Regions from separate parts of the Mesorhizobium sp. M4B.F.Ca.ET.143.01.1.1 genome, predicted to be linked through region 2. Evidence: riboswitches for the same ligand, from Rfam matches in the RefSeq annotation. Region 2 holds a riboswitch; each other region holds the start of a gene.

Region 1 (3,264 bases), on a different contig from region 2:
GACATCCACTGCGATGCGGTAAGCATCAACGCCGATGTTCCGGGCCGTCATGCGGTACTGCCCCGCCCAACGCCACACCTCGCCAAACATGCGCCGGTGCAGCTCGTTCAGGAACTCATGGTCGAGGACATCGCGCCTTCGCGACATCGCCCAGCGCAAGCCTTCGCCGATGTTGACCTGTTCGGCCTCATTCAGCTCATGCCGCAGTGTGATGTAGGACGGGATGAGCTGCTCCCGCTCCTCGGCGGTTAGCGGCGTATTCGCTTCGTCATCATCCTGGAACAGAGGATCGTCTTCCATGGGGATCAGTCATCCTCCCACAGTCGTCGTGGCGAGTCGGCAAGAATGGCATCGATGAGACGGCGACGTTCGTCCTCCAGATCCGACTTGATCAAAGCCTGGTTTTCCAGCCGCATGGTATGATCCAGGCGAGTCATGTCCTGTCCCGCCTTTTCTGCCGCTCGCTCGCGAAGCATGTCGTCTAGCGGCTTGATCGGAACGAAGGCATAGACAAACGTGCAGTTCATTGCCGCCGCGGCTTCCCGAAGGGTCTTAATCGTCGTCGCGCCCGAAACCTCCGCCTTCTCGATGGCCGGAATGCGAGAGGGGGCTGCGCCCATGCGAGTGGCGAGCTGCCGGGTGCTCATCCCCAGAGCTTCACGGATGGCTTTCATCCAACCGCGAGGCGGCGCAATGAGCTTTAGTTCCCGCAGCGGTGCGAGACGCCGTTCCAGTTGTTTGCGCGCGAGCGAAGCCTGTTTTATGTTCATAGATATATGTCCATCTTCGGTTCACGTTAGCATAAAAAGATGAGCAGAGAAACGCCAAAAGAACATGTATATATGATCAAAAGGCGTGATAATTGGACATAAAGGAATGAGCAATATCGGTTGGACGAACGAAGCAGCCAAGCTTCAGCGAGAGAGCTGCTCACGAATTGCGAGAATGGGGTAGCGCAGATTCTCAATTCAGCTGCAATCGAGACACACGGCCTTGCCGCTCGCGCTGCGGTAGAGAGTGGCGAGGCCCTTCACAGGGAACGTGCCGATTGTCTTGCCGTCTATCGCATCGATCGCCGTCACGGTCGGTGCGGCGTGGTCGGAAACGTACAGAGGCCATGCCTCTTTCTCGTCGGCCGAGGCTTCGCTGATTCCCGCGAGCTTCGCTGCCGGGTTGGTCCATAGTGGTTGCATTTGCTGCTCTCCTTGGATAAGCAGCTCCAGTCTGTTACGTAATAACATGACAGACTGGAAGAGGCATAAATATATTGGGCTCGGAAAGGCACCGCTTGATGCGAGCCAGGGGATTGGTTAGGAACGGGTGTCGGTTTCCGTAAGGAAATAACAGGGAATTCGCCGCGGCTTGCCGCGAAACGAAACTGCCCCCGCAACTGTAGGCGGTAAGTCCATCTCGATCATGCCACTGGGATTAGCCCCCGGGAAGGCCGAGAGGGACGATGACCCGTCAGTCAGGAGACCTACCGACACCCGTAACTTAACGCGCCGGGCGGGGTGTCCGGGGAGGTTGTCGATGACGCTAGCCACACGTGAAGTGCAGCCGCATCTCGTCCATTGCGACGCGATGACGATCATTGCCGTCCTGACCCGAATCCTTCGATCCCTGCCAGCAACCGATCGGAGATGTTCGCGTCATGACTGTTTCACGCCTTGCGCTTGCCGCTGCTAGCTTCGCTTTCCTCACGGCGGCCGCAGCGGCCGAGCCGACCAAGTACCCGCTGACCCTCGAGAATTGCGGGGAGACGCTGACCTTCCAGAAGGCGCCTGCGTCGACCGTTGCGGTCGGCCAGGCGGCGACCGAAGTGCTTTACTCACTCGGCCTAGGCGACAAGGTGACCGGCACCTCGGTCTGGTTCAACGAGGTGCTGCCCGAGTTCAAAAAGGTCAACGACAAGGTCGAACGCCTGGCCGACAACGATCCGAGCTTCGAAAGCGTGGTCGCGAAGAAGCCGGAACTGGTGACCGTTCAGTTCATCTGGCATGTCGGTCCTGACGGAATCGTCGCGACCCGCACTCAGTTCCATGACGTCGATATACCGACCTATATGCTGCCGGCCGACTGCGTCGCCAAGGACAATACGGTCGGCGTTGATGGCACGCGCAGCGAGCTCTTTTCGACCGCCACTATCCATCAGGGCATCCGCGAACTGGCGCAGATCTTCGACATCCAGGGCAAGGGTGCGGAACTCGTCGCCAGCCTGGCGGAGCGCGAGAATGCCGCCGTCGAACGCGCCAAGGCGCTCGACCTCAAGGACGTCTCTGCGGTCTTCTGGTTCTCCAGCGCCGAGATGGATATCGACCCCTATGTCGCGGGCCACAAGGGCGCACCGGCCTACATGATGGACAAGCTCGGCATCAAGAACATCATCGAGTCCGACGAGGAGTGGCCAGTTGTCGGTTGGGAGACCATCGCCAAGGCCAACCCGAAGCTGATCGTCATCGCCAGGATGGACCGCCGCCGTTTCCCCGCTGACGACTACGAGAAGAAGCTGGAGTTCCTAAAATCCGATCCGGTCGCGAGCCAGATGGACGCGGTCAAGAACGACCGCATCGTGGTCATGGACGCACATGCGATGGATGCGACCATCCGCACGATTGCCGGCATCGAGGTGCTGTCGAAGTCGCTCAAGGATTTCGGACTGGCACAGTGAGTCTGACCGCCTCGCAGGAGATCTACGTCTTCCGGCTTGGCCGGGGGACGCTCGGTTTCGCCGCGCTCGTCGCGGCGGTGCTCGCCGGAATCTGCATCGGCGAGACGCCGATCCCTGTCTCGATCGTCCTGCAGACTCTGGCCAACAAGATCTTTGGTTCGGCCTACGTGCTCGACCCGATCGACATGGGGATCATCTGGAACTACCGCCTGCCGCGTGCGATCATTGCGGCCTGTTGCGGATCGGGCCTGGCAATCTCCGGCATGGTGCTGCAGTCGCTGCTGCGAAACGCGCTGGCGGACCCGTATCTTCTCGGCATTTCCGCCGGTGCCTCGACCGGCGCGGTGGCGGTGACTGTCGCCGGCTTGGGCGCCGGCGCGATTTCGATGTCGCTTGGAGCCTTCGTCGGCGCCGTCGCAGCCTTTGCCCTGGTGGCGATACTGGCGCGCGCGGCTGGCGGTGGCGTTACGTCGCACGGCACCGGACAGATCGTGCTCGCAGGCATAGCCGGGTCGCAGCTCTTCAACGCGCTGACCTCCTTCATCATCACCAAGTCGGCCAATGCCGAGCAAGCGCGCGGCATCATGTTCTGGCTG
Region 2 (3,264 bases):
TTGGCCGCCGGATGGCTGTGCAGCGAGAAATCGCCGGCCGGGCCGTAGGCCTTCACATGGGCGCCGGGCTTGAGATTGTCGAACATCCAGCGCGTGCCGATGCTGCCGGCCTGCGCCTTCACCGTCACCGCGATCGAGAACGGCCGCGACGGCGATGAGGACAGCGTGTAGGTGCGCATCAGCGGACCGTCGGCGACCGGCAGTTCCAGCGTCACGAACTGGCCGGGCTTGTAGCGGAACCAGGTCTGGTTGTCGGAGCGGAAGGTGAAGGTCTTGACGTCCGGCGCCTCGTCGCTGACGCCGATCACCTCCAGCACCTGCAGCCGGTCGTTCCAAGGCGCCATCTCGTCGAGATGGCGATAGAGGGCGAGATCCGTCATCGCGTTCATCCCTTCACCTCAAGCAACGCTGCGCAGCGCCGGCCGGCCGCCTTCGGCAAGGCGCGGCCCGATGAAGGAGGCGTACCATTCGACGAACTGGATGACGCCGCCCTCATGCTGCTCCGAATAGGGGCCGGGCTCATAGGCCGGCGACAGGATGCCGAAAGCATTTTCCTCGACGATGCGGCGATCCTGGTCGTTGGTCTCGGTCCAGACATGGGTGAGTTCGGCAAGATCGTAATCGACGCCTTCCACCGCATCCTTGTGGACCAGCCATTTCGTCGTCACCGCGGTTTCGGTGGCGCTGATCGGCAGCACCCGGAAGGTGACGGCATGGTCGATCAGGATATGGTTCCAGGTGGTCGGATAGTGATAGTGCATCAGCGTGCCGATGCGGTCCGCCGAGACGCTCGTGGAAAGGTTCTTCGTCACCGCGCGCTTGCCGCTCATCGTGTAGCTGACGGCGTCGCGCAAGAGCGGCGCGCGGGTGGCGCGATACTGTCCGGCCGGGTCGATGCGGAACTTGCTCGGCAGGCCCGCCGCCTCGCATTTCGCCCAATGCGCCTGCATCTCGGGATCGCTTTCGGCACCATGCACGCCGGTCACCGTCGGCGCCTCGGGGAAGGTCTTGCAGAGTTCGGGATGGTTGCCGGCGCAGTGATAGCACTCGCGGTTGTTTTCCCAGACCAGCTTCCAGTTGCCCTTCTCGACGATGGTCGATTCGAAAGCGACCTTCGCCTCAGTCAATCGATGCGGCAGGAGATAGGGTTCGATCATGGCGCGCATCGGCGCGAAATCGGCTGGCTCTTTCGCCAGGCAGATGAAGATGTAGCCGCCGACGCTCTCGCAGGCGACCGGCTTCAGGCCGAACTGGCTCTTGTCGAAACCATCCGCCATCTGGCGGGCGAACAGCAGCCTGCCGTCGAGCTCGTAGGTCCATTGATGATAGGGGCAGACGAGCTTCGCCGCGGTGCCCTTCTCGGCGTTGCAGACGCGGCTGCCGCGATGGCGGCAGGAGTTATGGAAGGCATTGACCCTGCCTTGCTGGTCGCGAACCAGAACCACCGGATAGTCGCCGACCTGCGCGGTGATGTAGCTGCCCGGCTTCGGCAATTCGCAATCGTGGCCGATGAACAGCCAGTCGCGGTACCAGATCAGCTCCATGTCGAGCTTGAAATAGTCCGGGTCGGTATAGAAGGGCTGTTCCAGCGAAAAGCCCGGCCTGCGGCCGTGCAGCAGCCTCAGCATGTCGTTGCGCGCATCCATGTCCTGTCCTCGCGTTTGTCGCACCGCTTCAAGGACTGAACTGGTGGTGATTGAGAAGAACGACCGCCGCCGGCATGGCCGGGCACGCACCATCCGCCTCTTGACCGCCCACCGCGATCAGCCGAGTTCAAGTATCCCTGGCTGGTTTCCGGGCTCTGGAGTGCCCTGACGGGCGGTCGCGGCACCTTCCCAGGCCGATGGCCCAGTGGTCTCCCGTCGCGACTTTGAACTCCACCACCGTTGCGGGGGCAGCGCCGGGTTCTGACCGGCTTCCCAATTCTCCGTCCCGTCGTCACGGGGCAGCACCTGAGATAATCTGATCTTAATCACGACAGCCGCCGCGCCATCGGCATGAAAACGACATCGCATCCATGCGGCGCGACACGACCCATGATGCTTGATATTGGCCCTGCAAGGCGACCGATGTCACACGCTGCCGGCATGCGAATCGAGGCGGAGAAAACCGTGTTCCCTGGGCGGTTCTGAATTGGTTAACAGTATAGAAAAGTGACTATTAGGAGATCCTAAAATCGAACCGAACGGTTCGTTTCTGTTGACAATGCGTGCAGGACGGTGTGAACGCAGATCTTCGGAATCGTCACTTGGCCCGATGGGCGATTCAAACAACCACTTGATATTGCTTCGTAATTCATTGCGTGTAGATGGCCTTGGTACAATTTCAAGGTGCAGATTCATAGGCCAGACGGAAAAACTTCGTGATTGGAAAGCGGCCGATGGCTCTCCCACATCGGGGCTGTCCGAACGACGCGATTTCCTCCCAAGACACGCCGCTAGACGGACGGAAAAAATATACTGGAGTACCAAAAATGAAAAAGATTGCTCTTACTGCCGCCGCCCTTCTGGCCATTTCCGGCAGCGCCTTTGCTGGTGGCAGCGACAATTACGGTTCCAACGGTGCCAATCAGCCCGCCGCTGCCGTCGACAGCTCGTACACGGCTTCGATCGAGAAGTCGGAACCGGCCGCTCAGACACCGGCGCACGGCTCGGACCGCAACCTGTTCGGCAACAACTAACACACGATCCCTGACCGCGGTGGGCAAGAGCCCGCCGCTCGGGATCGTCAGAAATTCAGGAGCACTGAAATGAAGAAGATCATCCTTGCCACAGCGGCCCTTCTGGCCATCTCGGGCGGCGCTTTCGCATCCGGCAGCGACAATTACGGTTCCAACGGTGCCAATCAGCCCGCTGCTGCCGTCGACAGCTCGTACACGGCATCGATCAAGAAGTCGGAACCGGCCGCCGAGCAGCCCGCCAACCAGGGCAGCGACCGTAACCTCTTCGGCAACAACTAAACCGACCGGACCGCGATCCCGGACCTCCGGTTCGGGTCGTGGCCAAACGGAAGCCGGACGCGGCGGCTGGCCCGCCGCTCCGACGCAAATCCAGGAGTACCCAAAATGAAGAAGATTGCTCTTACTGCCGCCGCACTTTTGATCGCCGCCGGTAGCGCCTATGCCCGCAACGACAATGTCGGCGGGACCGACATCAACAGTCAGCGGCCGGCCGCCAACGTCGACACCACGCAGACGTCGTCGACGCGCGACACCAGCTCGCCGGTCTACAAGCTGCTGAACTCGTCGGGCGACGTAGAGAAGTC
Region 3 (3,264 bases), on a different contig from region 2:
ATCGCGAAACCGCCTCGCCAGCGCATTGTCGGGCACGATGCCCAGGCCGACCTCGTTGGACACCACGAACCACGGCCCGCGCGGCCGCGATAGAACATCCACAAGCCGCCGGCATTCCGCATCGAGGTCGCGCTCGGCCAGCATATGATTGGTCAGCCACAGAGTCAGGCAGTCGATCAAGACGGGTTGGTGGTCAGGCAGCGCCTCGATCGCGGCGGCAAGATCGAGCGGCGCGTCGACCGTCGCCCAGCCCTCGCCGCGACGCGCCCGATGCAGCGCGATGCGCTCGCGCATCTCATCGTCATAGGCTTCCGCGGTGGCGATGTAAGCCCATGGCGAGGGACTCGCCGTCACCAGGGTTTCGGCATGCGCACTCTTGCCGGAGCGCGCACCGCCGATGATGAAGGTCAGTCCCCTGCGATCAGGCAAAGCTGTCGCGCAGGCTGGTGGCCGTGCCGGTGAAGCGGCCGCGCACCACGCCGACGGCAGCGCCCAGCACCAGCCAGAACACCAGGTCGGTGACCGTCACCGCCACCACGAACTGGTGATGCAGGCCTTCGGGAATCGGCGTCTCGAAGCTTTCCGGCTGCGGCGCGCCGACGATGTGCGGCGCGACGATCAGGGCCACGGCCAGGATCGCCAGCGGCAGCGACTTGCGGAAAGCGATCAGGCCGAGTCCGGCGGCGGTCGCGACCGCTGTCGCCGTCCACCAGATCTGGCGCGGCAGGAGTTCGGCGGCCGGCATCGCCGGCAGTTCCGGCGGCAGGCCGAGGCCCGGCGCCAGCGTGAACACGGCAAAGCCGGCGAGACCCCAGAACACGCCCTGGCGCCAGTTGCCGATACCACCGGCGAATTCCGAAACCGCGACCAGGATCAGCGCGAAGCCGATGCCGGTGACGATGTTGGCGACGACGTTGAAGGCGAAACGCTCGAAGCCGTCGGCCGGTGCCCAGCCCTCGTCTTCCGCTGGCGCGGCCGCTTCGGCCGGAGCCGGCGCGGAACTCATGGCATTTCCGGCCGGAGCGGCGGAGCTCATGGCGTCGCCGGTCTCGGCAGGCGCCGCGGCATGATCATGATGATGGCCGCCGCCGGCCTGTTCGTAGACTTCCGCCTTGAGGATCAGCGGCACGGTTGCATAGGCCTGCAGGCAAGCGAGAACGACGCCGGCCACGAGCCCTGCAATCGCCGCGATGAACACGACGTTGCGAAACAGGTTCATGATGTCAGGCCCTTGTCAGTGGCAGGGAAACGCCATCGAGTGGCGGTAGTCGTGAGCTGCGTTGTGGACCGCATCGAGATGCGAGAAGCCGACAAAGCCGACGACGAAAATGCCGAGCAACGCGGCCATGGCCAGCTGCATGAAGCGCGACTGCGAGGAGACGGAGGTGCCGAGGGAGACGGAAGCGGTCGTCATGTCTTGTCCTTTCGCCCTCCACCCGAGGGCATAGAATTCAACGTTTCTGTCGCCGGCAGGTCTCCTGGCTCGCGGATCAGCGCCCTTCCCCACCTTCCCGAGGATTTTCCTCAGTGGTCTTGGAGAGGACTACCGCACACAGTTGCGGGGGCAGCCACGGCATTGGACGAATTCGCCCTCACCGCATTCCCTCTTGGCTCCAAAAACGGAACCGACGACGGCAGGACTATAGGCAGAATCGTCGCGCCCGGCAAACCAAATTCCGGCGGCCACCAGCGCAAATGCGCCACCGGGCCTAGCTGTCCGACGCGGCAATCCGCTCGGCAACCAGATGCTGCAGCCGCCACAGATGGCGGTCATGGATGCCGCGCTGCTCGAGGTTCTTCACCGTGTTGTAAAGATAGTCTGCGCCCGATCCCCAGTGCCCGCAGGATGTCGCCAGCCTTTCGACCACCTCTTTTTCCTCAAGCGGGCCGGCATAGGTTGTGCCCTTGCGGTTGATGACGAAGGCCAGTGCCCGCAACGTGCCGCCGTCGCTCGAAAGGTTGAGCAGGCGCGGATGGTAGCTGGTCGGCTTCAGTGTCACTTCGCGCCGCAGAACCTTGTCGAGCTGCTGGCGCCGGTCGGCGTCGCCAAGCCTGAAGGCGACGCCCTTGCACTGCCCGCCCCGGTCCAGCGCCATCATCAGGCCAGGCTGCTCCCTGGTGCCGCGCCAGCGCGTCATCTTCATGCAGAAGGACCTGTGCCAGCCGCGCGCGACCGCAACCCGTTCCTCGACATGATCGATCTCGGGCTTCCAGATCAGCGAGCCGTAGCCGAACAGCCAGAGCGGTTCGCTGCCAGGCAGCTCAGCCTCGAGCGTGTCCAGCATCGCTTCATAGTCGGCATCGTCCAGATGCATCGCGTTGGGATCAGGCCCGCTGTCCTCGACGACGCGAAAGCAGCGCGCGACCAGCTCCTCGGTGAGCGACATTGTCCTTGGCGGCATGAACTGTCCCTGGGCACCCGACTTGTGAAGCGCCGACCTTAGGGGCGGCGATTGCGTGCCACAATGGCCACGGCGCGAGCGATTGACAAACATCCTGGCCGGGTGTCGGCTGGACCATTCAGGGAGCCGCCTATGCAGCCCAAACCGAGCGACGACCTCTACACCGGCCTGACCAGGCTTGAGCCGACCCTGCCCTCGTCGGCCTATTGGGATGCCGGGGCTTACGGTCGTGACCTCGACGCGATCTGGTACAAAAGCTGGCTGCTGGTCTGCCGCGAGGCCGACCTTGCCCAGCCGCTGGCTTTCAGGACATTCCGCGTCGGCACGCAGGAGATCGTGGTGCTGCGCGACGAGGCCGGCGAATTGCGCGCCTTCCACAACACCTGCCGGCATCGCGGCTCGCAGCTTTGCCAGGAGAGCGAGGGAAGGCTGAAGGCCAGGCTGCTGACCTGCCCCTACCACGCCTGGTCCTATTCGCTGCGCGGCGACCTCGTGCGCGTGCCGTCGAAGTCGCTGCCCGAAGGCTTCGACAAGGCCGACTATCCGCTCTATGGCGTGGCGCTGTCGGTGTGGCGCGGCTTCGTCTTCATCAACCTCGCCGGAGATGCCGCCGGCTCGGCGGAAGCCTCCTTCGACCGGGCTTCCGGCAATCTCGCCAACTGGCCGCTGGAGACGCTGGTCACCGGCCATGCGCTGCGCAAGGTGATGAACTGCAACTGGAAGATCTTTTGGGAGAACTTCAACGAGTGCCTGCATTGCCCCGGCGTCCACAAGGACCTGTCGCGGCTGGTGCCGATCTATGGCCGAGGCCTGATGGCGAGGCACGACGATCCCGAATGCGCGCGCCACGCCGACAATGACG

The links. A riboswitch is a leader RNA that binds a small molecule or an ion and turns the genes downstream of it on or off. The one in region 2 is predicted to bind cobalamin.
Region 1: it holds a riboswitch for cobalamin, as region 2 does, so the genes downstream of both, EN786_RS32040 (ABC transporter substrate-binding protein) here and EN786_RS20455 (aromatic ring-hydroxylating dioxygenase subunit alpha) in region 2, are expected to answer to the same signal.
Region 3: it holds a riboswitch for cobalamin, as region 2 does, so the genes downstream of both, EN786_RS10195 (CbtB domain-containing protein) here and EN786_RS20455 (aromatic ring-hydroxylating dioxygenase subunit alpha) in region 2, are expected to answer to the same signal.

Annotation. Positions count from the first base shown of each region.
Region 1 is NZ_SRSR01000021.1:56,521-59,784, reverse strand. It holds gene EN786_RS32055 (mobile mystery protein B) at 1-300, opposite strand, end outside; gene EN786_RS32050 (mobile mystery protein A) at 306-770, opposite strand; gene EN786_RS32045 (hypothetical protein) at 969-1,193, opposite strand; cobalamin riboswitch at 1,308-1,500, shown strand; gene EN786_RS32040 (ABC transporter substrate-binding protein) at 1,652-2,668, shown strand; gene EN786_RS32035 (iron ABC transporter permease) at 2,746-3,264, shown strand, end outside.
Region 2 is NZ_SRSR01000008.1:12,338-15,601, reverse strand. It holds gene EN786_RS20460 (hybrid-cluster NAD(P)-dependent oxidoreductase) at 1-380, opposite strand, end outside; gene EN786_RS20455 (aromatic ring-hydroxylating dioxygenase subunit alpha) at 399-1,646, opposite strand; cobalamin riboswitch at 1,768-1,971, opposite strand; gene EN786_RS20450 (DUF680 domain-containing protein) at 2,474-2,680, shown strand; gene EN786_RS20445 (DUF680 domain-containing protein) at 2,750-2,959, shown strand; gene EN786_RS20440 (DUF680 domain-containing protein) at 3,065-3,264, shown strand, end outside.
Region 3 is NZ_SRSR01000003.1:593,742-597,005, reverse strand. It holds gene cobU (bifunctional adenosylcobinamide kinase/adenosylcobinamide-phosphate guanylyltransferase) at 1-429, opposite strand, end outside; gene EN786_RS10200 (CbtA family protein) at 422-1,219, opposite strand; gene EN786_RS10195 (CbtB domain-containing protein) at 1,235-1,414, opposite strand; cobalamin riboswitch at 1,451-1,645, opposite strand; gene EN786_RS10190 (gamma-glutamylcyclotransferase) at 1,710-2,402, opposite strand; gene EN786_RS10185 (aromatic ring-hydroxylating dioxygenase subunit alpha) at 2,535-3,264, shown strand, end outside.